DNA from 3 places in the Halomonas sp. McD50-4 genome. Region 3 is predicted to be linked to each of the others. Evidence: predicted binding sites of a transcription regulator. Region 3 holds the regulator's gene; each other region holds the start of a gene.
What was found. The regulator LexA, encoded in region 3, represses DNA repair genes until DNA is damaged. The targets are predictions, from matches to a motif close to TACTGTNTANNTANACAGTA.
Positions count from the first base shown of each region.

Region 1: MHM85_RS07355 (DUF1654 domain-containing protein) is a predicted target of LexA. The motif match lies at 2,753-2,772, and genes of this name have one in related genera.
Region 2: umuD (translesion error-prone DNA polymerase V autoproteolytic subunit) is a predicted target of LexA. The motif match lies at 2,107-2,126, and genes of this name have one in related genera.

Region 1 is NZ_JAKRFG010000004.1:256,234-267,086, forward strand. Features, by position in the region: gene MHM85_RS07335 (hypothetical protein) at 1-151, shown strand, start outside; gene MHM85_RS07340 (hypothetical protein) at 216-755, opposite strand; gene MHM85_RS07345 (Y-family DNA polymerase) at 786-2,060, opposite strand; gene umuD (translesion error-prone DNA polymerase V autoproteolytic subunit) at 2,057-2,506, opposite strand; gene MHM85_RS07355 (DUF1654 domain-containing protein) at 2,503-2,736, opposite strand; tRNA gene MHM85_RS07360 (tRNA-Leu) at 2,933-3,011, shown strand; gene MHM85_RS07365 (calcium-binding protein) at 3,293-9,469, shown strand; gene MHM85_RS07370 (RidA family protein) at 9,662-10,018, shown strand; gene MHM85_RS07375 (AraC family transcriptional regulator) at 10,138-10,853, shown strand, end outside.
Region 2 is NZ_JAKRFG010000012.1:9,365-20,217, forward strand. Features, by position in the region: gene MHM85_RS14155 (Y-family DNA polymerase) at 367-1,644, opposite strand; gene umuD (translesion error-prone DNA polymerase V autoproteolytic subunit) at 1,641-2,090, opposite strand; gene MHM85_RS14165 (hypothetical protein) at 2,245-2,583, shown strand; gene MHM85_RS14170 (DUF932 domain-containing protein) at 2,682-3,650, shown strand; gene MHM85_RS14175 (hypothetical protein) at 3,758-3,928, shown strand; gene MHM85_RS14180 (ERF family protein) at 3,958-4,707, shown strand; gene MHM85_RS14185 (lambda exonuclease family protein) at 4,747-5,358, shown strand; gene radC (DNA repair protein RadC) at 5,448-5,945, shown strand; gene MHM85_RS14195 (hypothetical protein) at 6,129-6,296, opposite strand; gene MHM85_RS14200 (SEC-C metal-binding domain-containing protein) at 6,518-9,493, shown strand; gene MHM85_RS14205 (ATP-dependent helicase) at 9,640-10,853, opposite strand, start outside.
Region 3 is NZ_JAKRFG010000010.1:117,663-128,515, reverse strand. Features, by position in the region: gene ppsA (phosphoenolpyruvate synthase) at 1-698, opposite strand, end outside; gene MHM85_RS13135 (pyruvate, water dikinase regulatory protein) at 932-1,765, shown strand; gene MHM85_RS13130 (hypoxanthine-guanine phosphoribosyltransferase) at 1,778-2,356, opposite strand; gene nagZ (beta-N-acetylhexosaminidase) at 2,400-3,410, opposite strand; gene MHM85_RS13120 (L,D-transpeptidase) at 3,495-4,010, opposite strand; gene MHM85_RS13115 (TetR/AcrR family transcriptional regulator) at 3,988-4,665, opposite strand; gene lexA (transcriptional repressor LexA) at 4,915-5,589, shown strand; gene MHM85_RS13105 (energy-coupling factor ABC transporter permease) at 5,627-6,298, opposite strand; gene purU (formyltetrahydrofolate deformylase) at 6,314-7,168, opposite strand; gene MHM85_RS13095 (ribonuclease J) at 7,442-9,043, shown strand; gene moaE (molybdopterin synthase catalytic subunit MoaE) at 9,047-9,523, opposite strand; gene moaC (cyclic pyranopterin monophosphate synthase MoaC) at 9,527-10,321, opposite strand; gene mobB (molybdopterin-guanine dinucleotide biosynthesis protein B) at 10,339-10,853, opposite strand, start outside.

The DNA.
Region 1 (10,853 bases), on a different contig from region 3:
CAGCGAAACGCTTTACCAGCTCAGCCTAGCCGTGCGCGACAACGCGGAGCGATTCACCCAGGCCCAGCAGCTCACCGGGCGGCGGCAGCGGCTGGTGAAGCAAGTGCGGGCGGCTGAAACGGAGGAAGCGGCGAACGCTATCGAATGGTAGGGCGTTAACGCGTAAACGCACACGGGCCGCACTTAAGCGGTTTTTTGGTTTAAATTAACGCCCCTTAGGGGCGTTTTATCCAAGTTTTGAAGGTTTTAAGAGTTTTTTTAATTCTTGAATGTAGCTGCAGAACATGGCGATATAGATGGGAAGAGGAATGCGAAAGCTCTTGTTGAGAAATTTCTACTAATTCTTTTAGTAGTTGCTTGTTTTTTAATGTATCTTCTTCTGCAAGCTCTTCACTAGATAGCTCGGGAAGTAAGTGCGAGTCGTCATAAAGATAAGTTTCAATTTTATTGATGGCTTTTTCGCTAAGGAATATGTAATGACTGTCGGTGGTTTTTTCAACATCTATTTTTGCAGCTTTTGACTCATCTAATAGTACCGAGAGGATGCTTTCGTAGTCACCGTTGTCTCTAGACTCATACATTTCCTGGAATGTCTCGGAATATCTTATTGATTTCTTTATACCGCTAATTACTTCTGCATAAGCTGATGCCTTTCTATCCCAAGCCCTTTCGTCGCGGTATCTCCGCGAGGCGAATATAGTAGTTAAAAAAGAGGATAAAAAGGCAGCAATTATCGCCGCGACTATAGACCACATGCTTGTTTCTCTCTCGGCTATAATTAATGTTTAAGATATTGCATTAGCAAGCTCATCCCACCGCGTAGTATACCTAGGCGTTCGGTTCTCGCAACGCAGCTCCCAAGCATTTGCCTTCCTCGGCATTCCCAGCCGCACCGTATTTTTCCCATGCTCGCGGTTCAGCTTATCCAGTGTGGCCATCAGCTTTTCATTGCGTTCTCGTTTCTCATCGCTTTGCTGTTCACCCAGTAGCCCAAGCTGCTCATTGTGGTGATCGCAAAGATCCATAAGCATCACCCCGCATTTTTGATACCAAATACCACTTTTAAAGATCTGCTCCAGTCCGGCCATCGCAGCCCGTACCAGATCGCGGCTGTCACACGTGGCGTAGGGCAGGGGAATAACGATGCTCTTGCTGTAGCTGGGTAGGTCCTGTCGAAAGCGATTCGTGCGCACGAACACCATGATGGCCTGTGCTAGCCCTTGTTGTTTACGCAGCTTCTCACCAGCGCGGCTAGCGTGGGTGCGGATCGCTTCGCGTAAGTCAGTTTTATTCTGAGCGAGGCGCCCAAACGACCGGCTGACCATGATCTGCTTTTTCGGCTGCTCCATGTCATCCAGCGGGATGCAGTCTTCACCGCGGAGCTCATAAACGATGCGCTCCATGACCACATTGAAATGCTTTCGCAGATGCTTGGGGCTGGCCTCTCGTAGCTGCCACGCCGTTTCGATGCCGAGTGTGCGCAAACGTGCAGCGCTTCGGCCCGCTACGCCCCATATCTCGGTCACCGGCAACTGCTGCAAAAATGCCCGTGTGTCGTCGCTGCCTGGTTCCATCATCATCACGCCATCAAATCCTGGCTCTTTCTTCGCCCGATGGTTAGCGATCTTCGCCAGTGTTTTGGAAGTGCTGAGGCCCACGCTAACGGGTATGCCGGCATCACGGCGCACCTGATAGCGCATCGCTTGGCAGCGGTCGATTAGTGTGTCAGGCGGGAAACCTTCAAACGACAAGAAAGACTCATCGATTGAGTACACATCCACGTGAGGTGTGTGCTGACTCAGCACATCGGTGACGCGTCGGCTCATATCGCCATAGAGAGCGTAGTTCGAGCTCAGCAGCGTGCATTGCTTGCGCACATGAGGCTCGATCTGATGGGCGGGGGCGCCCATCGCTACACCGAGGTCCTTGATCTCTTGAGAGCGCGCCACGACACAGCCATCGTTGTTCGACAGCACGCCCACCGGTCGACCTTCAAGCTTGGGATTAAAGACCCGCTCGCAGCTTACGTAGAAGTTGTTGCAGTCGACGAGGGCGATCATACGGTGAAGCCTGGGGCCAACGCGTGGATGTTGTGCGTAACGACGCCCCAAACCTGGCATTCTCGTCCATCAAGTGGGATAGGGCGAAACTCAGGGTTAGCCGCAAACAAGTAGTGGCGGTTGCCCATTACGCTGTAGCGCTTGCAGGTCAGCTCACCGTCTACGCTCATGATGACGATATGGCCCGGCTTGGGTTCTATCGATCGATCGACAATCAGTAGGTCGCCGTCATAGATCCCCACGCCTTCCATTGATGTACCCTTGGCGCGCAGAAAATAGGTAGCGCTTGGATGCTGAATCAGGTGCTCTACTAGGTCGAGCTCGCCTTCAAGGTAGTCGTCTGCAGGTGAGGGAAACCCGGTGCGCACTTCGCCCGCAGCCAACGGCAGCTTTACTGGCGGGGCCATAGTATCGACGCGGCCGATGATGGTCAGGTGAATGCTCATGCCATCGACTCCTCTGGATTCCAGCGCAGGCGCACATGCTCGGCTGTATCGTCGAGGGGGATCATGGTCACGTTCTCGACGGTGCCCAAGTCCTCGAGCAATTTTGCCCAGTCTTCTGCCGCGTCATCGGGCTGGCGCTTAATCTCGACACACTGCTTTGATTGAGCCCCAGGGCTGCCAATCTGGCGTTTCACTCGCTCCACAAGGGCTTGGTAGGTTTTCGTTGACATAAGCGCCTCCTTAAATACATGGTCATATATACAGTGTTTAGGCGCGAGTATATCCAGTCATCGGGAGGGGCGTCCAGAGCCATTAAGATGGGGATGGTCGCAATTTGGTCGCAGACTGCATGCGACCAATGCGCTTTGTGTAACAGGTGTAAGCCGCTAAGCGGTTGATTGTTCAGCAAAGCCTTGTGCAAGCGCGGCCGTGCCTGGGTGGGGAAGCGGATTCAAAATCCGCCGCCTTTACGGGTGTGCCAGTTCGAGTCTGGCCACCGGCACCAAGATCAAAGGCCTAGCGTTTATCGCTAGGCCTTTTTTTGTGCCTGCCTCTCAAGCCGTGCTGATGTTTTTGCCCGCGATGCTCATCTCTAATCCCGGGAAGAACGGGATTACCCCGCCTTTTTGCAGGTTTATTTCCTGCTTTTTTATGAAATACTCGGATCAATTTTTTTATGGCTGCTCGTCATCCACGACGGATGAGAGCGCTAAGGCGGCCAACGCCAGACTTACATAAAAACGTTTGGCGCAACGCGCTTGCGAATCTTTAGTGGAGATGTGCTCAATGGCGAAGTCATCAGCCGATATGCTTAAGTCAACGCGGCCCGGAGTTATGAGTGGCCATCTGCTCAACGGTGTCAGGGTCAGCCATCAAGAAGCCCAAAGCGACTGGGACTCACTGGCCAATAAGCGTGACGACGTAGTGCGTATCGACGTTCCGGCTGATCCTCAAGAGCGCATGGCCTTCGTTCGTCGCTGGATGGCCAACAACCAAAAAGCATTGAAGCAAGGGGGGATGGCCGCGACGTTGGTACTGCCGTTAATCGCACAGCAGGCGCTGGCCGACCAAATGGTCGCCGTCAATGATCTACAAGGGGTGGCGGAAGTGATTCGCCAACCTAACGGTAGTCTAACGCTCATCATGAACAGCGGTCAGCGTATCGACATGGCCGCCGCGGATGTGGCGCTGGAAAACGGCCGTGTCGTCGTCGATATCGATTCGCTGATGGAGCTACTGGGCAATGATAGCGGTCTTCTCGTCCCGCTTAGCCAGCTTCCTGACGTACAAACCTGGGAGCTGTTGCCCGACGGCAATGTCTTGATCACCCGTCCCGACGGCACGCAAATGGTCATCGAGCGCGGCGCGCTGGTCCAGCAGGGCGATCTATTTCTCATCAGCCCTAGCAATGCCCTTCAACAAGGCATTGCCAGCGGCGAAGATTTCGGCAACTTATTATTCGTGCCGAGCGCGTCTTTCGCCAATCAGCCGTCGAGCACCAGCAGTTTCCCGAGTACCGCAAGCAGTAGTAGCGAGCCAGTCAGCTCGTTTGGTGATATTCCCCCCTGGCTGTATGTCGGCGGCGGCGCCATTGCGGTAGGGGCTGCCGCTGCGGGCGGTGGAGGCGGCGGTGGCGGTAGTGATGGTGGTCCTGCCACCATCAGCGGCTATGTGGTCGATGGGTATATTTCCGGGGCCACCGTGACGCGTGCCGTCAACTCGAATCAAGTCACCACGAATGACGATGGCTTCTTTAGTGGTTTGCAGGGCAGCGGTATCTTGACTGCCACTGGTGGTGTAGATATCTCCACAGGGTTGCCGTTTACCGGCGTATTACGGGCACCAGAAGATGCGACGGTGATTACCCCGTTGACCACCCTGATGGTGCAGCTCTCGCAACAGTTCGGCTTGAACGATGCTGATGCCCAAACGGCGATCAAAACGGCGCTTGGCCTCGACCAGCGAATCGATCTGATGACGACAGATCCGTTGGCAGAGGCATCGCCTAATCTGGATCTGCTCATTGCGGGTGTCAAAGTGGCGAGCCTGTTGGCCATGGCGGCCACGGCAGGGATTAGCAGTGCCGATGCGCTCTCGCGGCTGGGAACTGCCTTCAATCAAGCGAGCGACGCTGGCCGGGAGTTGACCAATCAGGAAATGGCCGATGCGTTGGGCCTTCCTTCCATTGCTGGCCAAGTAAAGCAGGCACTGGACGCCATCGATAACGCCAGTGACGGCCTTAATATCGATGCCTATCGAGACGGCAACAATAACCCGCTTCGGGACGCGCAGAGAGATGCTCAAGACCCGAATAGCGACCTTTCCGACACGATCGGTACCCGTGCTGAGGTACCTTATCTAACGCTACAACAAGCAGTGGCGCTGGCGGCCAATGACGAACTGCCAGCGAACTACTTGATCAACCCCAATCAGCCGTTTGCGGCAGGCACGTTGGGGTTGACGGCTGCAGGCAACCAGCTGGCGCTGGTCGAAACCGTGCTGGCGGGCGACTTCGATGTGGCGACTGCCCCCATTGCATTAGGCGATATTTATACGTGGTCGATTCGCGCGGATGCCGAAGATGTGTTGGTGAGCGGTGGTCTAGGTCGCCCTGAGGTCGTTGGGGCGCAAAGCGTGACGCTCACCAACACCACCATCCGTCCGGATCAGTTCGCTGATCTCAATACCTTGGATAATTTCGATCTGGGCAGCACGGTCGTGCCGTACACGTTGGAACAAGCGTTGGCGACCGACGTAATGCCTGCTAACTACACGCTCAACCCAAGTAGGCCTTTCTCCGCGGGTGACTTAACCGTGCGCGAGGCTGCTGAGTTGATCGATAGCACGCGTGTGCTACTGGATCTCGCCCAAAACACTGACAGCGACAATCTCACCCGTGATCTGCTCCTAGAGTGGAATATCGTCGATAGCCTTGCCACGATTTTAGGAACGCCCTCCGCACGCCCGCAAATCGCCGAAGCCAATAACATCAGCGTGACGGAAGCGATCATTACCCCTGCGCAGTTCGTACAGCTCAATGCGTTGCCTAACTTCGTGCTCGGCGAGACCGAGGTCGATTACACGCTGGCCGAAGCGCTGGCTGCCGATCCTCTCGCCAGCAACTACATCATCGATCTTCAGGCAGTGCTGAACGCAGGCACGGTCACCGTGGACGAAGCGGAAACCGAATTTGCCAACGTTAGTCGGGTACTGGAAGGAGCTAACAACCAGCCGCCGCTTACGCTGTTCGAGTGGGTCATTCGCGATGACGTTGGTTTGATAATCGCTGATTTAGACCAAGGCCACGTGATCGAAGCCAACCAAGTATCAGCGAAAGATCGAGTGATCACGTCCGCTCAATTCGACCAGCTTAACACGCTGGACAACTTCGAGCTGGGTACGACCATCGTTCGTTATACCCTTGAAAATGCCGTCAATGCCGATGAATTGGCCGCCAATTACGAAATTGATACCGGCATCGTCTTCGAGGCAGGCGATCTTGGCCTCAATGCCGCTGAGTCAAGATTGGCGGATGTTGAGCGTATTTTAGATGGTGCTAGCAATACACCTACGGATACTCCCGACGCCGATGAGTTATTCAATTGGACGGTCGTCGATAGCGCTTCCACGATTTTAGAAGCGGGTAACGTTCCCCACCTCACTCGAGCGGATGCGGTCAACGTCAGGGACGAAATCATCACGATTGCGCAGTTCGAAGCGCTAAGCGCGGCAAATTTCAACTACGTTCGCCTCGGTGAGCTAGTGAAATACACGCTGGCTAACGCCATCTCAGTCATCGATGATGGCGATGGTCCGCTCGTCGACAGCTACGTGATCGACCTAGAAACAGCGTTCGACGCCGTATGGACAGTCGACCAAGGAGCGAGCTATTTCGCCATTATCGCGGGTGCAGAGAATCGCGATGCGCTGATCCGCAGCGATGTCGTGGTATGGCAGATCGAAGACAACATTGGCAACTTGATCAATGGGATTAGTAACGAAAACCCGGATGATAATGCGTTTGACGACGATGCCATTGTGAATGCTGAAACGGTGCGTGTGAAAGATGCTACGACCATCACTCAAGCTCAGTACGAAGAGCTGCTAGATGCTTTGAACGATGCACTGCGCTTAGATGCAGGTGAGGAAGCCCTCCGAATTACCGTCACTTATGCTGACTTAGCAGCAGCGGTTTCAGCTCAAGCCAACGGTGTGCTGGCGCCCAGTGATTTTTACTCCATTACTGCCAACACTACTTACACAAATACCAATGGGGCGTTGAGTGTTGCGAACGCTTTAACGGAAATTGAAACCGTCAAGAGTATTCTTTCAGGCGCACGTAATACGCTAAATTTCGAGACCGTTTACGAGTGGAGCATCACCGACTCCGCTAGCAATATCCTCGGGGTCATCACCAACGGCGTACCCGATGAAGTGCTGGCAGGCGCAGATAGCATCCTCGCCGCCAACGGCGGGCCGAATGGCAATATTCGGGCCGCCGAGTACGATGCCTTAGTTGATGCTCTTGGAGTAGAAGGCTTTGATTATAACTTGGTAGTGTACACGTTAGCTTATGTGTTCGATAACACAGACAACAGTTTTCCGGCTCCAGGCGACTTGGCTGACGACTACTTCTTCACTGAAGATGTGTTCGATATAAACGAAGGTTTGGGAGAAGGTAGCGAGATCGATATAGCTACTGCCGAAGATTATATTGTCGATGTCAAAGCTTTGATCTCAGGAAGTGCTCCTGGTAGAGATGTGGAGTTAATAGACATCTACCAGTGGTCCGTTGTCGATAGTTTTGAGGCTATCAGTGATGACTTAAATAGAGAAGTATTGGTAGATGCTTACAGAATCAGGTTGACGGATGCAGTCATTACGTCTGCTGATTATGAAAGCTTAGTAAATGCCTATACCCTCGTCGAAGGTAATAATCCTGATTCTGAAGGATTCGTGTTAGGTGATACAGTCGTCGAATACACTGACATGTCTGATGCAGTGCGTGCGGTAAAAGCTGATATTTTAGCGCCCGTAAATAGTTTTGTTTTGGATGATAGTAATACGTCTTACGATGCCGGGCAGCTATCTGTGCAAGCTGCTGCCGTAGAGCTGTCAAATGTGCGAACGGTTCTTATCGGTGCAAACGGGCTCGAGAACGATGATGCAACAGTGCAGGAACTGTTTGATTGGACGGTTACCGACAGCGCCAGCAATATTATCCAGGCAATCAATCAGGCACATGTTTTATTGGCAGATGATGTCACTGTTACGAATGATCAAATTACGTTTTCGCAATATCAATCGTTAATTGCGCTAAATAATTATGACTATCAATCGGATCCGGTTGAAGTGCTTTATACCATCCAGCAAGCTTTGGGCGTGTTGGAGGCGAGTGAGCCGCTTGATAAATCAGGCGAGGGCGACGATGTAAGTTATGCTATCGTCGTGCCTCAAAGTCCTTTTGATGCGGGTGTCTTCGATGTTCAAGGTGCTCAAGCATTAGTGCAAAACACTAACACGGCAATTGATGGCGCGAGCAATAGCGAGCAATTACAGCTTGATAATTTAATTAGTTGGTCTATTCGAGACGTGGCGTCAGTACTGCTTGATTTAGTTAGCTCAAATGAAGAGTGGCTTATTGGGGCTGATGTTGTCTATGCTGATCTTGATGAAGGCGATGATTTCCTAACATTTAGCGATTACTTGTCTTTATCAGGTTCTAATGCTTTTAACTTTGATGTCGATGACACTCCTGTACAGTTTAGTCTAACTTCTTTGATAGTCAGTGGTGATCGCGAGCCTACTGAGTTTTATTATGTTAACGAGAGTGCGAGTTTAGTAGACTTAGAAGATGTGACGGTTTCAGAAGCTAGGGCCGATATCACTTCTATTAGGATGTTCTTAGATGGTGCTATTAATCAGCCTGATGGCGGTGGACAATGGGGTTTGCGCGATTTTGCAATTTGGAATATTGTAGATGCTCCTAGCAGTATCATTAACGCTATCGGGACGAATGCGGTCACGCTTGCTGAGAGCGTTAAGTTAGTGGAGAACTCTGGCGTGACCGAAGCACAGTATTTGGAGCTTCGTGATTTAGAGAACTTTGTTTTTGATAACGTATACACCCTTGAGGAAGCACTGGCAGGAGCAGATGTCAGTGGTGATTATGTCATTAATAAAGATGTTCCTGCCGTCTATGATTGGTTGTCGATTAGTCAGGCTGAAGGAATAAGGAGTGACATTGAAAGCATCATCAATGGCGCTATCAATCAAAGCGATTTTAGTGGTGGGATCACTGATATTTTTGAGTGGCGGATTCAGGATGAATTAGATGTTCTTATAGCTGAAGAGCAAAGCTTTGTCGTCCAAAATGCTTCTCAGATTAGATTGACTGATAATACTATTACCACTAATCAAGATGAGGATGCGCGCGCTTTATTTAATAACCGCTATCAGCCAATCGACGGCCAAGTAGTCGACTCTGGCGAGCCTAGAGAGTTACCCTCAGGCCCAGTGGAGGGCACGCCTTATCTCATTACCAACTTCACTGCAGGTACGGCAGGTGATTCCCTACGAATTGGGGATGAGGCGACAGAAATTCCGGGCCTACGAGGTGGAGTTAGTGCTGACTTCGCCAAATATGATGATGCTCAAGCATTCAATGATGGTTCTGGCGATATAGCCTTTGCTGTTTTTACAACGGCTGAATTTGGCGCAAACGGTGCTAATTGGCTTAGTGAACTTGGACTCGAAACGGGTGAAGTGGTTTATTTGTTGGCAGGTAATAGTGATACAGAAGACAATACTGATGATGCTTTATTACTGCGAGTGGAGGCGGGAGAGGGGAATAGTGTTACAGGCGACAGCTTAGGTGTGTTGGCAATCTTCGATAATATTAATCTGGATGGTTTCTCTGTTTCTGGTGAAAACTGGAACACCAACTACTCCATCATTACTTAATGCAAAACTAAACAAACCCCAGGCCGCCGTAAGGCAGCCTGGGGTTTTTACTGTTCTTCCACGCGATTTCCCATACCTAACAACACCCAGCCGCGCCATGTCTATTGTTGAATCCCGCCAAGCATCGTATAAATGCGGTGCTTAAGTGCACATCGACTCAACAACATACACATCTTCGCTGGAGATAACCCCATGAGCGTGACCTATCACGAAAGCAATGCGCGTATGAGCCAAGTGGCCATTCATAACGGTACCGTCTACCTCGCGGGCCAAGTGCCGGCGAATGCCACGGTGGGCATGCGTGGGCAAACCGAGCAAGTGTTGGCGCGTATCGATGAGCTGCTGGCGCAGGCGGGCACCTCGAAAGAGCACTTGATCTCTGCCCAGGTGTGGGTCACCGACATGGCCGAGTTCGCAGAAATGAACGAAGCGTGGGAAGCCTGGGTAGTGCCGGGTCGCCCGCCGGTGCGCGCCGCGTTGGAAGCCAAGCTGGCCAAGCCCGAGTGGAAAGTGGAGATCATGGTCATCGCGGCACTGCCCGACGCCTGATCGGTTATCTCAAGGCAGTAGCGAGGGGGCGTTAACCAAGCGTTAACGCCCCCTCGCTTTTTATTCCGCGATCGTTTTATAGTGGAGTCTTCTTCTCACACTTCCCGAACGGTACGGTCATGTCCCAGTTCGAGCTGCATAGCCGCAACCTAGCGCAAGAACAGGTGGCACACACTCACGATTTTCACCAGTTGATACTGGCGACGTGTGGCGTGACTGAACTCTCCATGGAAGGCCAGGGTGAGCGGGTGACCGCTCGTCGAGGCTGCCTGATCCCCTCGGCCCGCCATCATGAGTACCAAGGCGATGGCAGCAATCGAACGCTGGTGCTGGATATTCCCGTACAGCACTTGGCCACGCTGGAAAAAGGCAGTGAGATCGAGCGCTTATTCGATAAGCCGCGCTTCTTTACCGTACCCCCCGCCCTGAATCAACTGACTCATGCGCTGGCGCATCAGCTGGATCAGTGTCCGGCGCTGCAAAACGAAATTGCCGTTCTGCTGCTGCGGGCCCTCTATATGTACCTGCAGGATGCGCCAAAACAGACGGCTGACCAGCTTGGGGTGCGCTGTATCAGCGAACGGCTCGACTTAGAGCGCCTGGATGCCTGGCTAGACCAACATCTGGCAGATGACATACGTGTCGAGCAGTTAGCGGCGCTGTGTGCATTGAGCCCTGGGCACTTCCATAGCTGTTTTCGAGAGCTCACCGGGATAACGCCGCTGGCCTATGTGCAGCGCAGGCGGCTAGAGCATGCGCGCACGCTGGTACGACATAGCGCACTGAGCCTTGGTCACATTGCCATGCTGGTGGGTTTTCGCGATCAGGGCAGTTT
Region 2 (10,853 bases), on a different contig from region 3:
GCTCCCAGCTTTCTAGCCCAACGACGCAAGGAGAGAACGAACGGAATGACGATTTTATGTAGCTCCTGCAAGCGCATGTGGTGTTCGGAACGGGAACAGTTTTATCACCATCAATGACCAGATTCGTAGCCTATTAGAACGCTGGGGCAGCAAGATCACACACAAGTATCGACGAAGAGGCAAAAAGTAAAGCCACTCACGCACTCAACGATATGACGCTACTTCGCTCCGGTTTGAATGATGTGACGACGTCCGCAGTCGACATACCCGTTTATTTCATGCGTAACCGTCACTTTTGTATAGATTTAAGTTTTCAACGTCGTGACGTCGTGGCCAGTGAGCCCTAGCTTCATTGGCTTGATTAACTTATCTGACCTGCAGTAATTCATTCCACTGCGTCGTATACCTTGGTGTACGACGCTCACTACGCAACGACCAGGCGTTTCCTTTTCGGGGCAGGCCCAGCTGTACCGTCCCCTTGCCCAGCTCACGGTTGAGCTTGTCCATCGTCGCCATCAATCGTTCGCTACGTTTGGTTTCTTCGTCGGTCTGAGGGGTGTCAGTGAGGGTGAGCTGTCGATTAGCTTTAGGCGATAGATCAAGCAGCATGAGACCCACTTTGTGGTAGGCGTATCCTTTTCGCCAGAGACGACGCAAACCCTGCACCGCAGCGGCGATGATCTCACGACTATCATCAGTCGGCCGTTCCAGAGAAATGACCACACGTTGACGATATTGAGGTAAATCCGTGCGAAACGAGTTGGTGCGGATAAACACCATGACGGCGCTGGTAACGCTTTGCTGCTTGCGAAGCTTTTCGCCCGCCCTGGCAGCATGATGCCGTAGCGCCTCCCTTAACTGATGGGGATCGTCGGTAAGCCGCCCAAACGAACGAGACACCATGATCTGTTGTTTAGGCTGGCTCATGTCATCTAGCTGAATGGAGGGCTGCCCCCGCAACTCCCAGACAATGCGCTCCTGCACCACACTAAAGTGCCGACGGATATGTTTCGGATCTGCCTCTCGCAGATCCCAGGCAGTTTCAATGCCCATGACGCGTAATCGCTCACCGGTGCGGCGTGCAACGCCCCATAGGTCGGTGACTGGCAACTGATTCAACAACGCTTTAGTAGACGCACTTTCTGTAAGCAACGTGCATACGCCTTGGTCTCTATATGCAGGGTGTTTTTTAGCGGCATGATTGGCGACCTTGGCTAACACCCGTGTCGGTGCAAACCCCACTGAGACGGGAATACCTGTCCACTGCTTCACGGTATCCCGCAACGCTTGGCCTCGATGTTCCAAGGTATCTACCTCAAACCCCTGAAACCCAACAAAGCTTTCGTCGATGGAGTACACCTCTACATGGGGTGAAAACTCGCCCAGCACCTCGGTTACTCGTTGGGACATATCACCATACAACGCATAGTTGCTGGATAGCAGGACAGTTTGGCGGCGCACTTCGGGTGTTAACAGATGCATGGCAGCCCCCATTTCAACACCCAGCGCTTTTAATTCGTTAGAGCGCGCGACGACGCAACCATCATTATTAGATAGTACCCCTACAGGACGACCTTCCAGTGATGGGTTGAAGACCCGTTCGCAAGAGACATAGAAATTGTTGCAGTCGATCAGGGCCATCATTGCAGCGTTGCCCCTGGAAAGCTGTGAAGCACATGAGTCACTACGCCCCAGACATGCGACTCACGAGCATCTAGGGGAATGGGAGGGTAAGCAGGATTACTTGCCCGGAGATAAGTCCGCTGCCCTACTCGCTCAAGGCGCTTTACTGTGAGCTCACCATCAACACAAATGACGATAATGCGCCCTGGTAAGGCTTCGAGGCTGCGATCCACCACCAGCAAATCCCCATGGTGAATCCCGTCACCAATCATGGAGTCTCCTTCAGAACGTACGAAATACGTTGCTGCAGGCCGTTTCACCACATAACGGTGTAGATCAAGATCGGTATCCAAGTGGTCATCTGCGGGCGAAGGAAAGCCTGCGCGAACGGCACAGGTATAGAGCGGTAAGGACTGCGACGTCGTCAAAGCGTCTGCTTGTCCCAGTAATGTCACTGATAACGTCATGGGCACCTCCATTGATAGCTGTATATAAAAACAGTATCTGTAAAGTGCTCAATTAACGCAATACCTCATCGGCGTATCCCAACCAATTTCAGACCTATATCACTCCTATGCATCCACCCCACTGGAACCTTTTCCGCTGCATAGGAGCTTCAATATGCCCCCACCCTGTAAACACTGTGCATCAACACGCACGCTGAACCTGGAGACTGCCCAACGCGTGAGCGTGGTAGGCAGCACATTGATCGGCGGTGCTATTGGCGCATGGCGAGCGACAGCCATCCCCGGCCCACTGCCGCTAACTGTGACTCGCTTTCCATTAGCAAAACTGCCTGCCGCCATGATGGGTGCCGTGGCCGGAGGTCAAACCGGCTCACGCATGGCCACCTCGCTGTTTGAGCAGTGGCTGCCAGTTGGCAGCGGGACACCGTGGTTATGCTTTTCGTGCGGCTGCACCTACCGCGACGCCTACCCGCCTTTAGCACCTAACGCTTAATCCATCGTTATTCGCCCTGTGTGGGGCGAATGATCCGCTTATTCACTTTCTCGCGCTGGCATCTGATCGGCGCTTTTTTTATGTCTGGAGAATGACTCATGGCACATCTCGTTGAACACATGGCCTACGTTGGCGATACCCCTTGGCATGGTTTGGGGCAACAGCTGTCTCGTCATCAACCGCTGGAAGTTTGGCAGCAACAGGCCGGTATGAACTGGCATATTGAAGAAGCACCGGTACGCTTTATTGCCGAAGGGGCTAGCCACCTGGGCAGCATTCACTCCTTCCCTGAGCAAAAAGTGCTCTACCGCTCAGATACCAAAGCACCGCTGTCGGTGGTGTCACAGCGCTATAAGGTGGTGCAGCCCGAAGAGATTTTGGAGTTTTACCGTGACCTGACCGAGTACGCCGGGTATGAGCTAGAAACCGCTGGCGTGCTCAAAGGCGGACGTAAGTTCTGGGCGTTGGCCCGCAGCGGCTTAAGCACGTCGCTAAAAGGTCAGGATGAGGTCAATGACTACCTGCTGTTGGCCACTTCCTGCGATGGCTCTCTCGCCACCATGGCCACGCCCACCACGGTGCGGGTGGTGTGCAACAACACGCTGCAAATTGCCGTCGATGGCACGTCGCAAGCGGTGAAGGTGCCCCACCGTTCAGAGTTTGATCCCCGCGCTGTCAAACGCCAGCTGGGTATCTCGGTGTCGCAATGGAATGACTTCATGTACCGCATGAAAGCCTTAGCCGAGCGGAAAATTGATCACCGTGAAGCGCAACACTACTTCCAAGCGGTGATGTGCGGCGTGGAGACGCCGTTAGACGATCCTTCCAAACTGCCCAACTACCGAGCGCTCAACAAGGTACAGAAGCTCTACCAAGGCGAAGGGCGTGGCGCTCACTTGGTGACCGCAAAGAACACGGCCTGGGGCTTGCTCAATGCCGTGACCGAATACGTCGATCATGAAAAACGCGCACGCAGTAACGATACCCGCATGGACTCTGCCTGGTTCGGACAAGGCGCACAGCTGAAGCAGGAAGCGCTCAACGCGGCGCTGGCCTTGGTCAGCTAACTCTTAACGGCGTCGCCACCACGTTACTTGCTGATCTACCTCACTAACGTCACCCCATAGACGCCCAGCTCTTAACCGGCTGGGCGTTTTTTTGTTTGGAGGCCTATATGGCACTGCTACACCACGACCTCGACTTAGCTCTTACCCAGCTCACAGAACGCCTTCTGACCCAAGACCAAACCCAGGCAACTACCTATGTCATGGCGAAAGGCCAGTTTTACCGCGCGGAGCTTCGGCTTGTGCCGGTATCTCCCGATGATCTGCCCACCGATATTTAACTCCCATACCGTTTTTAAGGAGAGCCGTCATGGCGAACAAGACACAGATGGTCACTCAAGAGGCATCGTCTCTCCAGGCGGTGCCGCCTACTTCTTCTTCATCAACCACTGAAAGTACCGCCATTATCCAGGTGATCGAGCGCGCGGCGCTTAACCCTGACGTCGATATCGACAAGATGGAGCGCCTGTTGCAAATGCAGGAACGGGTGATGGACCGTCAGGCCATGATGGCCTACAGCGCGGCCATGGCAGCGATGCAGACCGAGTTGCCCAGCATTGAAGAGCGTGGCCAAACCAACAACGGTTGCTATGCCACGCTGGAAGACATTGTCGATACCGTGCGGCCCATCCTGCAAAAACACGGCTTCGCAGTGAGCTTTCGTATTCAGACCCAGGAACGCGGTATCCAAGTAACGGGCGTGCTGATGCACAAGGACGGCCATCGGGAAGAGACCAGCATGCTATTGCCTGCGGATATGAGCGGTAACAAGAATGCCGTTCAGGCATTTGGTTCGTCCACCAGCTACGGCAAGCGCTACGTACTGTGCGCATTGCTTAACATCACCACACGCGGGCAAGACGATAACGGTCAGACCAGCACACGTGCAGCCGTGAAGAGGGTCACGGCCTTCCAGGCGGGGCAGATTCAGCGTTTGATCAGCCAATGCCCAGCTACTACCCAAGAGTGGTTCAGCGGCAAATACGGTGCTGCGGTTCAGGTGCCTCAGGCGGACTTCGACAAGCTCCGCGCATCCCTCACCAAGCGAGTCGTGAAATAGCGGCTCAGACCGACCACTCATCGCCTACAGGAGGCGTGTATGCAGATACTCACCATGCCACAAGGCTCGCCCGAGTGGCTGGCGGCGCGTCTTGGGCGCGTCACCATGTCAGAACTCAAGGCATTGCTGGTGAATGGTAAAGGGCCTGGTGGGTTGGGTACCGGAGCCATTACCTACATGCACCAGTTGATCGGCGAGCGTATGACCGGCGAGTTAGCCGAGCCGTTTCAAGGCAATGCCCACACCAAGCGGGGGCAGGAACTAGAGAGCGTCGCCCGCTCGCTGTATCGCGATATGACCGGCGCACCGAAGCCTAGAGAAGTGGGCCTGATCCTCAATCACAACGTGGGCTACTCACCGGATAGTCTGATTGGCAAAAACGGATTGCTGGAGATTAAGACCAAGCTGCCCAAGTTCCAAATTGAGGTGCTGCTCAGCGGGGAAATTCCCGACGAGCACATGCCCCAATGCCAAGGAGGGCTCTGGGTCAGCGAACGAGAATGGATCGACTTTGTGAGCTACTGGCCCGGAATGCCGCTGTTTGTGAAACGCGCTTACCGAGACGAGGCTCTGATCCGCACGATTGCCGAGCGGGTTGATGCCTTTCATGAGGAAATGGAGCGACGCATCAGCCAAGTGATGGCGGCGTGACTTGCCCGCTGAACCACAATACACATCCACTATTAACGACATAGATGCCGGGGCCACCACCCCGGCATCTTTATTTTTTGGAGGTCATCATGCCCCATAGCAAACTCAAAGCCGGTGAAGTGGCAGGCACCTACTTAGTCACGTCACCGGTCACGGAAACTGACATCATCACCATGGCCAAGCGCTTCGCACGCCGCAAGCTCGCCAAAGGCCGCAAGATTACTCAGCCTTCGCAAGCGTTTGAGCATCTGCAGCTGTTGCTTCAGGACTATGAGTATGAGGTGTTCAGCGTGCTGTTCCTCGACAGCCAGCACCGCGTCATCCGCTTTGAAGAGCTGTTTCGCGGCACTATTGATTCAGCCAGCGTGTATCCACGGGAAGTGCTGAAAGCAGCGCTCGCTTACAACGCTGCCGCTGTGATCCTCGTTCATAACCACCCTAGTGGCGATCCTGAGCCTAGTGATGCGGATCGACGTATTACCGAGCGACTGAAGGAAGCGCTTGGACTGATGGATATTCGGGTGATTGATCATGTGGTGGTGGGTAGTGATGGGTGTAAGTCGTTTGCTGAGATGGGGTGTTTGTAAGTGGATGCTGATATAAAATGAAGCTGCCATCATGGCAGCTCCATCCGTCAAACTGACTTTATTTTTTCGTTACTTCAGCAAACAGCCAAGAGCGGATGTTAAAGAGTTTTCAGATTAATGATGTTCACAACATCTATTCCATGCCCCCTTCCCTAAAACGCGGAGCGTGGCGGGCTGGGAATATCAGTTTCCGTCCTTGAATTTTGCTTTGCAATTGCCGCTCATGCACATGGTACAGTAGTGTTCTCTATCCTCATGCTGGGTACCCTCAGCGATGATAATGCCGCAGCCGTTGCAGAACAGGGTGCCAATCCCGTCTTCGAATTTCACAATTGCATGTTCATAATCCATAAAGTTCTCCGCGAAGACCCCATCCTGCAAGAACGGGTAGTAATAGCTTGTCAGCAAAAGCCGACCTTTATCTGATATTTCCTTCGATGGCGCTATCAGGCGTCAGTTCAATTTCCTCTCGACCATCAGGTTGATACAGATAATAACAACACACCTAAACAGCACAGGCTAAGCAATTCTCCCCCTGGCACCAGATGCATTCAGTGCCATGATTCTCGGATATGCAACTCTGCATCACCAAAGTTGGCTTGGCCACTATCGGCCAGGAGCAGACGTTCAAAGTCGCTAAGAAGGCTGGGACACTGCGCTATTATTGTAGCGATACTAGGCCTACTAAGATTTTCTGCCGAATCCTGGAATGGACACCCATGCAATCAAATGACCACAAACATCCAGATGCTGTGCTAGATCCCGCGCAACTTAAACGGATCGAATCTGTACACAAGGGGTTTCTCTATCAGCATCTTTACGCTGTGGGCTGTCTGTTCTTAGCTCAGTCCTCTGGGGTGAACGAGGTGCTGGTCGAGCGGGATGAAGACGTAGAGCTCAGCACTGATTCCGGTCGGATCTACGTTCAGGTTAAGACCCGCTCCCGCCCCCTTATGCCGGGCGACACTGCAGGCGCATTGGGGCGCTTCGAGCTGATCCGGCAGGAGCATGGACCAGGGCGGCGTGCTGGAAAGCCTCAGTTCATTATTGTTGCTAATCAGCCGCTCGGGGAAACGCTTCAGACTGAGGTAGACGAGAACAAGACTGCTTCGGACTTGATCTACCTCCATCCTGAGTCAAAAGCTTCGCGCCCAGGTTGCCTTCCGCCTGCGTGGGCGACTGTAGAAGAGGCGGCCCAGTGGTGTGTGGCACAAGCTGAGAAGCTGAATTTTTCACTCCTGTCACCTTCCGCTCTGACCTGGAAAATGGCGGGATTGGTGATGCTGGCGTCCGCTGCCGGTAATGGCAATTCTAGGCACGTGTTCCGCACTTCAGAGTTGCCGGGCCTTTTTGAGCAATTGATTGTGCAGTTGCAAGACTTTCCCACACCGCCAGCCTCATATAGGCCGCAACAGAACGAGCCTAAACTCGCTTCGGAAGAGCGGGTTCGCATCATTTGTGGATTGTCTGGCGCAGGGAAAACTACATGGGCTGCTCATGCTGCACTGCATAGCCCTGAACCATGTGCCTACTACGATGTGGGTGACCTACCTGGGCCCGCTATTGCAAGCTCCATCGTGCGGGAGCTTGCTTCGAAGTATTCCAAGCGAGACCCGGAAGGTATCCGAAAAATTCTCTTGCCCGGTGCTAGCGGCTACGAGGTAATTCGGGCGTTCGATCGATTTATGGAGCAAGCTGAGGCTCCATTAGTGGTGGTTGTCGACAATGCCCATCGCATTCCCGTCGCGAATCTGCGAGATCTCCTGAACGCGACTCGCCACATCTGTTTCATTCTTCTATGTCAGCCTCATGAGAATGTCCGGGAGCTCGAGGCGGTCATGACGTTGCGACGCGAGACACTGCTCGGGTGGGATCTCGATACCGTGGCTCGGGTGGCTAGTGGTGCAGGCGCGTTCGGTAGTGCTCAGACATTCGAACAGCTTCGGATTTACTCAGGCGGGCTCCCCCTATACGTCGACAGCGCCATTACGGTTGCCATGTCGGAATACGGCGGAGACATCGAGGCGCTCTGCGCCGATCTCGGCCAGCAATCGAACGTAGTGGAAACGGCTCAAGAGGTCATCCTGGCTCGTGTTTACGATGGTTATGACCAAGTTACCCAAAACGCCCTAGCTATCGTCAGCCTTGCTGATACAGGGCTCACGCATGAAGAAGTGGTTCGTCTGCTATCGGCCACGCTCAAACTGTCACAGGGCGGCGCAGCTGCAGCCATCAAGAAGATCCAAGCCACAGGGACAGTTGAAGTTTTTGGTGCCAAAACACTCAAAGTCCATGATGCCGTCCGTGCTCTAGGCCTACGTCACTTGGAGCTCATGGGTGAGCCCGTGATCAGTACTGCACTGGTGACGTTGAAGGAGCTGCTGATCGAGAGCCTGGAGAAAAACCGTAACACCTCGCGATTTTCACTTCTTACCCGGGTATTCATCAGGCTCAACGACGTGATGACCCTCATTGGGCTGGCAGGCGAGGAACTGTTCTACGAGATGGGGATATCCGTGGATATCACCTCAAGCTTGAAGCGCGCGCTTGAGGCTGGTGATCTGAATCCCCACCAGGCTTTCTGGGCGCTTGATGGGCTTGTGTTTTCCTACATGCGCGAAGGGCGCTTCGCTGAAGTGGCTAATTCCTTGCTCGCAATGGAGCAGCTTCTCAATGAGCACGGATTTGAGTTTCGTGAGCAGGTCACATGGGCGATGAGAAAAATACTGTTTGCCTCAGACCAAGGCCGTGAGGACGAAGTGCGGCAGGCAGTAGCGTACGCCACGCCCAAAATCCCTGACGCTGATCACCAACGTGTATTTGATTACAACCACGCGATCGCTCTGTGGAAGTTGAAGCGCCACAAGCAAGCTGAAGCACTGTGCAAGAAAGTAGCTGATGAATACTTTGAAATTCTGGGGCTGACACCTCAGGAAGTCATGGGCAAGAATCCAGATGTCCTCTGGAAGGTAGTCAAGCGACCACCTGACGTCCATGAGCACATCAAGCATCTTGCCGATGCTCTAGAGGTGTATGCCAAGGCCCGCGAGGATCAGGGGCTGCCTGCGCCCTTTCAACGAATCCACGCCATGAAATTCTTTCAAATGGTTGAGGGCTACGAGTCAGTTGTCCGCGTGGGTCAAGATTTGGCGGATGTGTTTGTGGACATCAAGGATTTCGAGGGTGCCAAAGAAGTCATGGAGCAGCATATTCTGCCGGTCGTTGCCCAAGCAGGCCTTATGGCCCGAATGGTTCAAGTCAGGAGTCAGTATGCGGTGATCTTGGCTTGGTGCGGTGACCACCGGGGGGCTATTACCGAACTTAGACGCTTGGATCCTTATCTGGAGGGATTGGAGGAGGACCAGAGGCTCGAGTTCGAGGGTCAAACTGCTTTAATTGCCAGCATCATCAGCGAAGCCAGGCGTGTGATGGATAGGCAAACGATGGGGGGTGTGGCTCGGAATGAACGGTGCCCTTGTGGATCTGGGCTGAAATTTAAAAAGTGTCACGGAGCGTTTGGTCCGAGCTATAGCGACGTGTCTTCATAGCAGGATTTGGGGACAGAGCACGGTACTGAATTTAGTTGACCGGCCACTCTCTGGCCAACCGCTGCCACGCGAAGGTCTGCAATGGGTCGTTCAGGTACCATGCTCGGATACTAGATCGGACCCTCGTAGCTACCCTGGCCTCTAAACTATCCATCAGCGTTCAGTCGCTCTTCGACTTCCTTGACAAATGGCGATGGCATATTCGCCGCGTACATCATATGTAGTTCCTGTTTAGCGCGCGTAAAACCTACATAGAATAGTCGCCGCCACTCGACGAGACGCTGGTTACTTTCGTTATGCCATGGGATGGTTCCATCGTTCATACCGAACATGATAACAACCACGAATTCACGGCCCTTCGCACTATGGAGAGTTGAAAGGCTAATACAGTTCTTGCCCTCGCTCCTTCCTGCAAACTGCCCCAAGGTCATTTCTGCGCAATCGCCATCGGGAGCGGCACGGTCGATAAAAGCACCGAGGGTCTCACCCTCGTCCTGCAACGTGCAGCCCCCCTCGATCAGTTCCGCGATCGCTTCCCGTCGTATTTCGTTAAGCCACCAATGTAGTAGAACGGTACTGTCCCGTCGTTCCCATAGCGTCTTTAGCAGCCGCCGCTGAAATAAAAGGACATCACCTTCCGCAGTCAAGGATTCTGAAAAAATGCGCTGCCCATCATTCATCAGGGTCCTGAACCGCGGCGTGCCGGTACGCCAACCTCCGCAACACCACTCGGCACATTGTTCCAGCCAGCGCATCAGGCGACTAGAGCGAGGGTAAAGAGAATTCTTATCAGTTCTTATCGTCGGCAGACCGTAGTTCTGCGCGGCGCTCGCCACTGCATCGCCTATAGGTGCCGACGGGTAAAGAATTGCGATATCCGCGAGCCGCAAATCGGGCAGGCGCTCCCTAATATCGGGAAGCAGCGACGAAAAGAGGTCGTCTGCCTGTTGGTCGCGGTTCCCTGTTCGGGGATGGAAGTGTATCGTTCCTTCATTCGCCCCTTCAGCAGCTTCATAGTCGCGATCCTCGCCGAGAGCGTAACGCGAGCCGGTCACGATCCGGGACCCGCAACGATAGTTCAAACGTAGGTGGACAGTCTCAACATCGTCGCGTCGTGAAAGTTGCTGAAGCAGGTCCGGGCGTGCCCCATTGAACCCGTAGATCGACTGATCCGGGTCACCAACGGCGAACAGGCGCATCCCAGCACTAAAGCAGAGCCCCAAAACCATGCGGTGCAACGCACGCCCCAAGTCTTGATACTCGTCGACGACCAAAACCGGATACTTCGCAAGAAGCGCGCGTTGAAGCCACTCATTGGCGCGCAGCGCCCGCAAGGCCAGCAGGGGCATGTCGTCAAAAT
Region 3 (10,853 bases):
GGATTGACGGCTCCCTGCACCACGGTTTCGCCCAGCCCCCATGAGGCCGTGACGAACACGGCATCACGGTAGCCCGACTCCGTATCGAGCGTGAACATCACCCCGGAAGCACCCGTTTCGGAACGCACCATCTTTTGGACGCCCGCTGACAGGGCCACGTTTTCGTGGGCATAGCCACGGTGCACGCGATAAGAGATCGCGCGATCATTGAAGAGCGAGGCAAACACTTCATGCACGGCGTGCTTGATGTTGGCAAAACCCTCGATGTTCAAGAAGGTTTCCTGCTGCCCTGCAAAGGAGGCATCGGGCAGATCTTCAGCCGTGGCAGAGCTGCGCACGGCCACTTTTAGGTTAGGATGCTGCGCCTGGAGTTGCTCATAGGCATCACGCAGGGATTTTTCGAAAGCGGGGGGCAGCGGTGTCTCGATGATCCATTGGCGGATCGTTTTACCAGCTTCAGCCAACGCTTTGACGTCGTCGACGTCTAGGCGAGCGAGCGTGTCATTGATGCGGTCGTTCAAGCCTTCATGGGACAGAAACTCACGATATGCGTGGGCCGTGGTCGCAAAACCGCCGGGCACCGTGACGCCAACACCCGACAAGTTGGAAATCATTTCGCCTAGCGAGGCATTTTTACCACCCACGCGTTCGACGTCTGCCATACCTAGCTGATCGAACCACAGAATGTACTCTTCCACGCAACCCCCTCGCTCTCAGACTCTGTTGCAACCCATCAGGGCGACACTGTTAGACGCTGACACCCTAGCATTGCGGGGCCCTATTCGCCATTGGTCTAACAGCGAAGGGAGTGGAGGATTTTTACAACAACGATCGAATATGGCTGTTTTATGTAGTGGCAAGAAGCATTGTGCTGATGGAAGAGGCAGCCCACAATAGACGCTTAACGCATCTCTAGCTGGCGGAACAGTTTATGAAACGAACGGCCTTTTTCATTTCCGATGGTACCGGCATTACCGCAGAGAGTTTGGGTCGCAGCTTGCTGGCCCAGTTCAGCGATGTCGAGATCAACATGCTGACCAAACCTTATATCGATACCGTGGAAAAAGCCCAAGCGCTGGCGGAGGTCATCGAGTCCACCGCTATCCGCGATGGTCATCGGCCAATCATCATCGATACCATCGTGGATCAAAACATCCGTAACGTCATTCGCCAGGCGTCGGGCTTCAAGGTCGATATTTTTTCGACGTTCCTGGAGCCGCTGGAGCAGGAGTTGGAAACCCACTCATCGTATAGCGTCGGGCGCACTCACTCCATTGGCAGCGACGACGTCTATATGGACCGTATCCACTCGGTACACTTTGCGCTCGATAACGACGATGGCGCACGCACCCATCAATACGACAAAGCCGACATCATTTTGGTCGGGGTGTCTCGCTGCGGCAAAACCCCGACGTCGCTATACCTAGCGCTTCAGTTCGGCATTCGCGCCGCCAACTATCCGCTGACCGAGGACGACCTCGACGAAGACGGTCACCTCAAGCTCCCCAAAGCCTTAGCTCCTCATCGACACAAACTGTTTGGTTTGACCATCGATGCCCGTCGGCTATCGGCCATTCGTAACGAGCGACGGCCCAACAGCCGCTACAGCTCAATGGATCAGTGTTTGCAGGAAGTAGAGCAGGCAGAATCGCTGTATCGAACCATGCACATTCCGTTCATCGATACGACGCGGTTTTCCGTGGAGGAGATTTCAACGCGAATGATTGCGGAGACCGGCCTAGCAAGGCGTTTCTCTCCTCGCTAGGCGCTGATGTGATTACATGCCCTTAGGCGCAAAAATCCCAGGGGCATTACGCCAATAGCCTTTGTAATCCATACCAAAACCGAAAACGTAGCGGTCGGCCACCTCCAAACTGCAGTAGTCGGCTTTCAGTCCCGGCACTGCTTTACGGTCATGCTGTTTATCGACCAATACCGCGGTCGTGACACTGGCGGCCTGTGCCTCTTTGCAGTATTCGAGAATAGCGGCCAGTGTCGCGCCTTCATCGAGAATATCATCGACGATGACGACGTGACGCCCCGCCATCGGCACCTCCGGAGAAACGCGCCAAAATAGCTCACCGCCGCGTAACTCGTTGCGATAACGGGTGGCGTGTAGATAGTCCACTTCCAATGGAAAGCCTAGACGTGTCAACAAGTGGCCCGTGGTAATGAGACCACCGTTCATGACACAGTAAAACACCGGCAGCTTGTCGCCCAAGTCACGCGTGATATCTTCGGCCATGCGATCCAACGCTCGCTCTACCTGCTCCTGTGAGATCAGGCAATCCGCGTTATCCATCAACTCACGCATGGAATCCAACGATTCAAGCGCTTCTTTATCCAACTTGGACATGCTCCATCTCCATAAAGACGTCTTAATAGATAACGGTATAAAATTAGTTCGCCAATGCTTCTAGCTTGGCATGAGTGCGCCGCCAGCGCCCAAGGGCAGCCAGGGCATCGATATCAGGTCTCGCACGGCCATAACGCAGTTTGGCAGGGCGTTTGTTCGACACCCCTTCACAGGCGTGGACGACCTCAAGAGCAGCGGCACGATCGTTACATATCAGCAGCATGTCGCAGCCAGCCGTCAAAGCTGCCTTGGCGCGCTCCGTGGGTCCACCGGCTTCATGCGCCCCGGTCATGCTCAAATCATCCGAGAAAATACACCCTTTGAAACCCAGCGATTCGCGTAGCATGCCCAGCCACGTCGGCGAAAACCCAGCGGGGCGTTTATCGAACGCCGAATAAATGACATGGGCTGGCATGACGCCGTTTAAAACGCCCGCAAGTTCACGAAACGGCACGAGATCGCGCGCTTTCAATTCGGCTAGCGGCCGGTCATCGACGGGTAGCGCCACGTGGGAGTCTGCCGCCACGCCCCCATGCCCGGGAAAGTGTTTACCCACAGCGGCCATGCCAGCCTCGTGCAAGCCCTCGATAAACGCATGGCCAAGTTTGGCTACGTGAAGAGGGTCACTGCTAAAGCTGCGCTCACCAATCACGCTGGATACGCCACTCTCAACGTCCAATACGGGGGCGAAGCTGATATCCAATCCGCAGGCGGCCATCTCCATGCCCAACAGCCAACCGGTATCTTTGGCAAGGCTCACACCCGCGACCGGATCGCTGGCGAACAGCTCACCCAGACGCGCCATAGCGGGTAGCCGGGTAACGCCCTGCTTGATTCGCTGGACACGCCCCCCCTCTTGGTCGATCCCCAGTAGCAAATCGCCTCTCACACGACGAATACTGTCGCACAGCTTGCGAACCTGATACGCGTCTTCGACGTTACGAGCAAACAGAATCACACCGCCTACGGCAGGATCTTTTAGCAGGCGCTTGTCAGCGTTGGTTAACTGTGGCCCTTCAAGGTCGAGCATGACCGGGCCAATGGGTTGCGTCATGATGGTGAGTCCAACAAAAAGGGCGCCATTCTAGACTAACCGCTTGGCGTGTCAAAATTCTGGCGCGACGTCCTGTGGGTGGGCTTAATGCAGCCAAACCGGCGTACCGGGCTGGGCGTGATCGAATAGGAAATGTAAATCGTGATTGCGCACGCGTATACAACCGTGTGAGGCTGGCGTGCCCATGGGCTGATCCTCTGGGGTGCCATGCAAGTATATGTAGCGCCGCTGGGAATCGACGTTTCTCCCGCGATTCACGCCGCGCTCCAAACCGCATAGCCAAAGTATCCGCGTCAGGATCCAGTCACGCTTGGGGAAGCTGGCCGCGAGAGTTGGCGAATAGACTTCGCCCGTCCACCGGCGACCCCGAAATACCGCGTTATCGGGACAGCCTTGGCCAATCGATGCGCGCACGTAGTGCCAGCCAAGCGGCGTTTGACCGCTGCCCTCTTCCTGCCCAACGCCTGCCAGCCCCGTCGAAATCGTACACTCATGCTGAATATCGTTACCTTGCCACCAGCAGAGTCTCTGACGCTGGGTATCGATCTCTATCCAACCACCGTGTGTAGGCGGCAGCTCAGCTAGCTTGGGCGTTTCCATGGTGACCCTCTTCAACCGCGGCGGGCAACGGCGCATTCATGGCGGCGACCACGACGGGCCGCAGGCGTCGTACCAGATCCCGCACCGTAACCTGTTCTTGGTAATCCTTGGCGGCGATATCGCGAAGGGCATCCAAGCCTGACAGCGTGAATATCACCGTTCCCAACATAAAGTGTAGCCGCCAGAAACGCTCAGCGTCCGGCAGGTCTGGGGTCGCTTGGCGCACCAGCTCGGTGAAGCGCGTAAACACGTCGCCATATTGCTGCTGAATATAACGCCTTAAATGCCCCTGAGCCTGGCTATACGCCAGGCCCAGGAGCCTCATGAACACTTTCAGGCTATTGCGTTCTGCCGGGACGGCCAACACCGTGGTCGCCATGGTCTCAAGCAGCACTTCCAAAGGAATCGGTTGGCCTTGATGGCGCGTCTCGAGTTCATCCAGTGCCGTATGAAAACGTGCCGAAAACGGATCGAGATAGCGGGCGAACACCGCTTGAATCAGTGCTTTTTTGGAACCAAAGTGGTAGTTGACGGCCGCCAAATTGACGCGTGCCTTGCTGGTGATATTGCGCAGCGACGTCTCGGCAAAGCCTCGCTCTGCAAATAGCACCTCTGCCGTGTCCAATATACGCGTTACCGTATCTGATTGGGCCATCTCGCCCTCCAAAAAACAGGTGTTTTAAACAACGTTGCATACTATGACATATGTCTGACAGGCTCAATCACTTATCCAGTTCGCCAACGGTCCATGGGCGGCACCTTCTTTACCTAGCTTTCAAAGCACTCGTTTACACTGGCGTTGGTCATGGACCATGTACTGGACAGAGCAACATACTGTATACTTAAACACATACTGATTAAGCCGACATGTAGCTACTGTCTTTTCACTGTTTTGGAGTTTGGTATGTCTCGTCCACTCACAGCACGTCAGCAGCACGTATTTGATTTCATCGTCAAAACCATGGGTGACCTGGGGTACCCGCCAACGCGCGCTGAAATCGCCAAGGCGCTGGGGTTCCGCTCTCCAAATGCTGCCGAGGAGCATTTGCGTGCGCTCGAGCGTAAAGGCGCCATACGCATCATTCGAAATACGTCGCGGGGAATTCGGCTACCGAACCAGGAGGCGCTGGAACCTAGCGAAGTGCCAGCAACGACAACGGCCGCCTCCGAGCCTGTACCCAATGGGCTACCCGTGATTGGCGAAGTTGCCGCCGGTAGTCCAATCTTGGCTGCCGAACACATAGACCGCTACTGCCCGCTTCCAGCCGAGTATTTTACGCCCAAAGCCGATTACCTATTACGTGTACGCGGCCTCTCCATGAAAGATGTCGGCATTTTGGAAGGCGACCTTCTGGCCGTTCATCGCACTGATCGCGTACGCGATGGCCAGATCGTCGTAGCACGGTTAGAAGACGAAGTGACGGTCAAGCGTTTTAAACGCCAGGGCCATCAAGTCACGTTGATCGCCGAGAATGCCGACTTCCCACCGATCGAGATCGATCTGCGCACCCAGCAACTGGATATCGAGGGTGTCGGCGTCGGCGTTATTCGGGGCGGAAACGGACAAGCGCTCGGCTGAACTGAGGCCGTGGTCAGACCCGTTACACGAAGTGTATTTACTGTGAGTCGATGTAACGGTGGTCATTGAAGGTGGCCACCCAACTTGGGTGGTAGACTAGCAAGATGCTGAGCAGCATCCCGGTGATGAAGGCTTCCGACGGCATCAGCAGCGGTAAAAAGCGGGCATACTCTTGAGCGAGATATACGGCCTCAGGGTCCGTGCCCGCCAATATGATGAGCGCCACCGCGACAAGCCCGCCACCTAACGTCGACAGCGCTGCGCCGAAAAATCCGCAGGCGAATAAGAACACCATCAAATTATCCGGCAGGCGGCGATCCACCAGACGCCACACGATGCCTGTCACCATAGCAGGCACGATGCCAGTCACCAGTACGTTCGCCCCAAGAAGGTTCCACTCGTTACGTCCAATCGCTACCATGGCAGCGTTGATCATTACGTTGCTCAGCAGCGCTAACGGCATTTTAAAGACCAGCGTCATTAACACCGTAAATACTAGGTGAAGCGTCAACCAATCCACTGCTTGAGCGCGAAGCTGCCAAAACAGCATGACGACAAGCGTCGCGGCCAACCATCGATGTTGGAGCGCGTTATCTTCGAGCAACGGTTGCCAAGGGCGCAGCCAAATGCACCAGCCCACCATGCCCAATGACAACAACCACGTCATCACCAGCGCCCATGGTGCCAATACGCTCTGTGCAAACGACATAGCGCCCCCGGTAGATTAACTAAAGACGACCGTTTTATTGCCGTGAATGAGCACACGATCTTCCAAGTGCCAGCGTAAACCACGCGCCAACACCGCTTTTTCAACGTCGCGACCGAAGCGAACGAGATCGGTCGGCGTGTGGCAATGGCTGACCCGATGTATGTCCTGCTCGATGATCGGGCCCGCGTCCAGCTCTTCGGTGACGTAATGGCAGGTCGCACCGATCAGCTTCACACCGCGCTCATAAGCTTGATGATACGGCTTGGCACCCGCGAACGACGGCAGGAAACTGTGGTGGATATTGATGACTCGGCCCGCATAGCGTTCGCAAAGGGAAGGCGGCAGTATTTGCATGTAGCGCGCCAGCACCACACAGTCGGCGCGGGCCGCATCTATCTGCTCTTGCACTTGATCGAATGCCCGCTGCTTGTTGGTAGGATCGACCGGTACGTGATGATAGGGAATACCGTACCACTCCGTGAGTGAACGCATATCGTCATGGTTAGAAATGACGCCCACGATATCGCAATCCAGCTCGCCTGCTTGCCAGCGATACAGCAAGTCGACCAAGCAGTGAGACTCTCTAGACACCATGAGCACCACACGGCGACGCTTTTGCGTATCTACCAACGACCACTGCATATCGAATTCGGCGGCGACGGGCTCGAACGCCGTGCGCAACGCTTCCGCCGACATACCCAGTGAGTCCGCCAGAATTTCATAGCGCATGAAAAAGCGACCAGTCTCTAAATCAGAGTGCTGGCTTGCTTCGGTAATGGAACCACCCTGCTGAGCAATAAAGCTTGAGACACGCGCCACAATGCCCACCTGATCGGGGCAGGAAACAACTAAACGGTAATAATGAGACATCACAGACACTCTTAACGTATTTAACGGCACGCTCGCCAAGCACCTGCCTAACGGCAGATAAACGCTTTAGCCGCATTAGTGTAACGTAAGCAAGATAAGGAAGCACCGCGGTCTGGTGCCGCGATGATTGTTACCCGCCCCCCGCATCCCGTATAGTTAAGACATTACTTTCTAGGCTTTTCATAACTGATGCATCCATCACGCGTTCAACTTCGTCCCCGTCGCCGCCCGCCCCTGCGCCTGCTACCGCTTGGTGGCTGTGGCGAAATTGGAATGAACCTCACGCTGTATGGGTATGACGATCAGTGGATCGCCGTTGATTGCGGCATGATGATTCGCCAAGACCTGCCGAATTCTCCGCTTCAAGTCCCCAACACGGAAACCCTGGAAGCGCTCAAGATCACCCCCAAAGCCCTGTTCATTACCCACGGCCATGAAGACCACATCGGCGCCGTGGCGTGGCTTTGGCCCAAATGGGGCTGCCCGATTTTTGCCACCCCACTCGCAGCGGGACTCTTGCGCTACAAGTTTGCCGAACATCAGCTCAGTAGCGCAGCGATCCAGACCATCGAACCGGGGGAGGCAGTAGAGAGTAGCCCCTTCACCCTTCGCTATCTCAGCGTTACCCACTCCATCCCCGAGAGCTGCGCCATCATGATGCAAGCGGGGGATTACCGCATTCTCCACACGGGTGATTGGAAACTGGACCCAACCCCGCTCATTGGCTCACCGGTCAATGCGGCTCAATTCAGAGCACTGGCACCGGTCGATTTGCTGGTAGGGGATTCAACCAACGCGCCCATGCCGGGACAGTCCGCCAGCGAAGGGGACGTTGCCAAGGCGTTGGCGAACACGCTGAGCGCTTGCACAGGCAGGGTGGTCGTGTCTTGCTTTGCCAGCAACCTAGCGCGGGTATTGGCCATTGGTTTGGCAGCCCAGGCGAGTGGACGCCGGGTTAGCCTGATGGGCCGCTCGATGGAGCGGATGGTGAGTGTGGCCAGAGGCCTGGGCTATTTGGACGACTTCCCGCCCCTGGTGCCCGCCCATGACCTGGGCTACCTCCCCCCTGAAGAGGTCGTGATCATTGCCACCGGTAGCCAGGGCGAGCCTCGCGCCGCCTTGCAACGATTGGCCCAGCGTCGCCACCCCTTTGTCGATTTAGAACCGGGCGATAGCGTGATTTTTTCTGCCAAAGCCATTCCAGGCAATGAGCGCCCCATCGAGCAGCTTAAAAAGCGTTTGTTGCAACTCGATGTCACGCTGTTCGATGAAACGAACCATCCCGAGCTTCACGCTACCGGACACCCTGCCCAGGAAGAGCTTAGAAAGCTCTATCAGTGGGTCAGACCCAAAATGCTGCTACCGGTGCATGGCGAGGCTCGCCATCAAGCGGCGCATCAAGCGCTTGCCGAAGAGCTGGGCATTCAAGCACCGCTGACGCCTGTGAATGGCGACATGCTAGTACTCGACCAGCAAGGGTTACGCTGCGAGACGCGCTATCCTCAGCCTCCCTGCATCGTCAATCAAAATAGCGTAGTCGCTCATCCTGGCTTGGATACGGGCCACTCCTCGGCACGTCGCGGCAGCCTTTTTTTGGCTTTGCCGGTAGCGGCCACCGAGACGGGCTGGTGCCGCATTGGACGCTTGATGCTGGATGCTAGCGGGGCCAGCCCCATGGATGAAGACAGCTTTAGCGAGTGGCTGGACGAGCAGCTCGATGAGATCACCGCAGATACGCTAGCCGATTTACGCCATGCGCTACAGCCTCGGTTGGTACACTGGTTGGCGAATCACTTGCAGCATATGCCCGAGGTGCACCTGCAGATCATGGCCGCCGAGATGCCAACCATCGAGGAATTGAACGACGAGCCTTGAGCACTACCACCGAGCAGCGTCTTGCTGATCGGTGTCGCGCTCTTTCACCCAGTATGCTCCCTGTCTAGAGTGCTCTTTTTTCCAGAAAGGTGCCTGGGTCTTCAAGTAGTCCATGATGAAATCGCAGGCCTCGAAGGCATCTCGGCGGTGTGCACTGGCAACCAGCACCCTGACAATGGGGTCCCCCGGCAACAAATCTCCCACGCGATGAATGACCCTCACCGCTTGCAATGACCACCGCTGACACGCTTGCTCTGCAATACGTGCCAAGGTGCGCTCGGTCATGCCTGGGTAGTGTTCCAGGGTCAAACCGATGACGTCGGGCGTTTCGTTGAAATCTCGCACCAGCCCCGTAAAGGTGACGATCGCGCCAATGTCGGTACGCTGGCGCAACGCGCTTTCATAACCGTAGGCCATGGAGAACGGAGCAGACTGCACGACTACCCCTATGTCGGGTGCTTTCTGTTCGTTAACGGACACGGCTCAGCCTCCGGTCACCGGGGGGAAAAAGGCCACTTCGTCTTCATCGGTAATGCGTGCGCTGTCGTTGGCCATCACCTGGTTAATCGCGCACAGCGTTCGACGGTCTGCCAGCACTGAGAAGCGCGCATCTTGAGCTTTGAGCGCGGCTTTTAGCCCAGCCACATCACGGCTTGGCAATTTGTCCAACCCAATGGCCAAATCACTCTCCCCAACGCGCTCGCGCAGCTCGGCCAAAAACTTGACCCGCACACAGGGTGAGACACAGCGCTCGCCGAGGCTCACCTCGCCCGCAGCACCTTCACCAGTGACGATGGGAGCCGTCATGTCGCGGCGGTAATCGCCGCGCTGTCCGCCCTGCTTGCTATCCAGCTGTACCGCTTCGATACGCATTGCCTTGTCGACCGCTTTACACATATCGTAAAGCGTCAGGCAGGCGACCGATACGGCAGTCAGCGCCTCCATCTCGACCCCGGTACGGCCATTCAAACGGCACATGGCCGACACATTCACACACCCTTGATCATGGTCAATGTCGAACTCTACCGCGACTTTAGAAAGTGCCAGCGAGTGGCACAGAGGAATGAGCTCGTGGGTGCGTTTAGCCGCTTGGATCCCTGCAATACGCGCCGTGGCCAGCACATCGCCTTTGGGCAACGCGCCGTCGCTCAGCAACTTCAAGGTAGCAGGCTGCATGACGATACGCCCCGAGGCGACGGCCTCTCGACGTGTCTCTTGCTTATCGCCGACGTCGACCATATTGGCTTCGCCGTGCGCGTTCAGGTGGGTTAACTGCATGGTGTCACCTTTTATCATCAAGCCAAGTTGCGCCGCTGCTGGTCGGCCCAGTCACTGACCCAGCGGGCGATCGCGTCACAGCGATTCAAATCCAAACGCGTGACCGAAGACGCAAGCTTCACAGGAGGCTCGCCGGTCAACGCTGCGGCCTGCACCCAAGGGTCGGAAAGAATCGCCGGGTCTCCAATTCCCTCTCGATAGAGCGCCAACTTAGGTATCGGCCAAGCTTTGAAGCCTTCCACAATTACCAAATCAGGCGAATGGGGAGCCATTAATGCCAGCAAATGGGCCAAGTCGGGCTCCTCTTGCCCCGGCGTCTCTTGCATCAGCGCATAGCGATGGCGCGACGCAATCAACATGGGCGCTGCCCCCGAGCTGCGTAACCTGTAGCTGTCCTTACCCGGCTGGTCCACGTCGAAATGATGGTGCGCATGTTTGATAACCGCCACCGACACTCCCATGCCGCGCAGAAGCGGCAACAATTGCTCTAACAGCGTGGTTTTACCGGTACCACTCCAGGCAGCCACCCCCA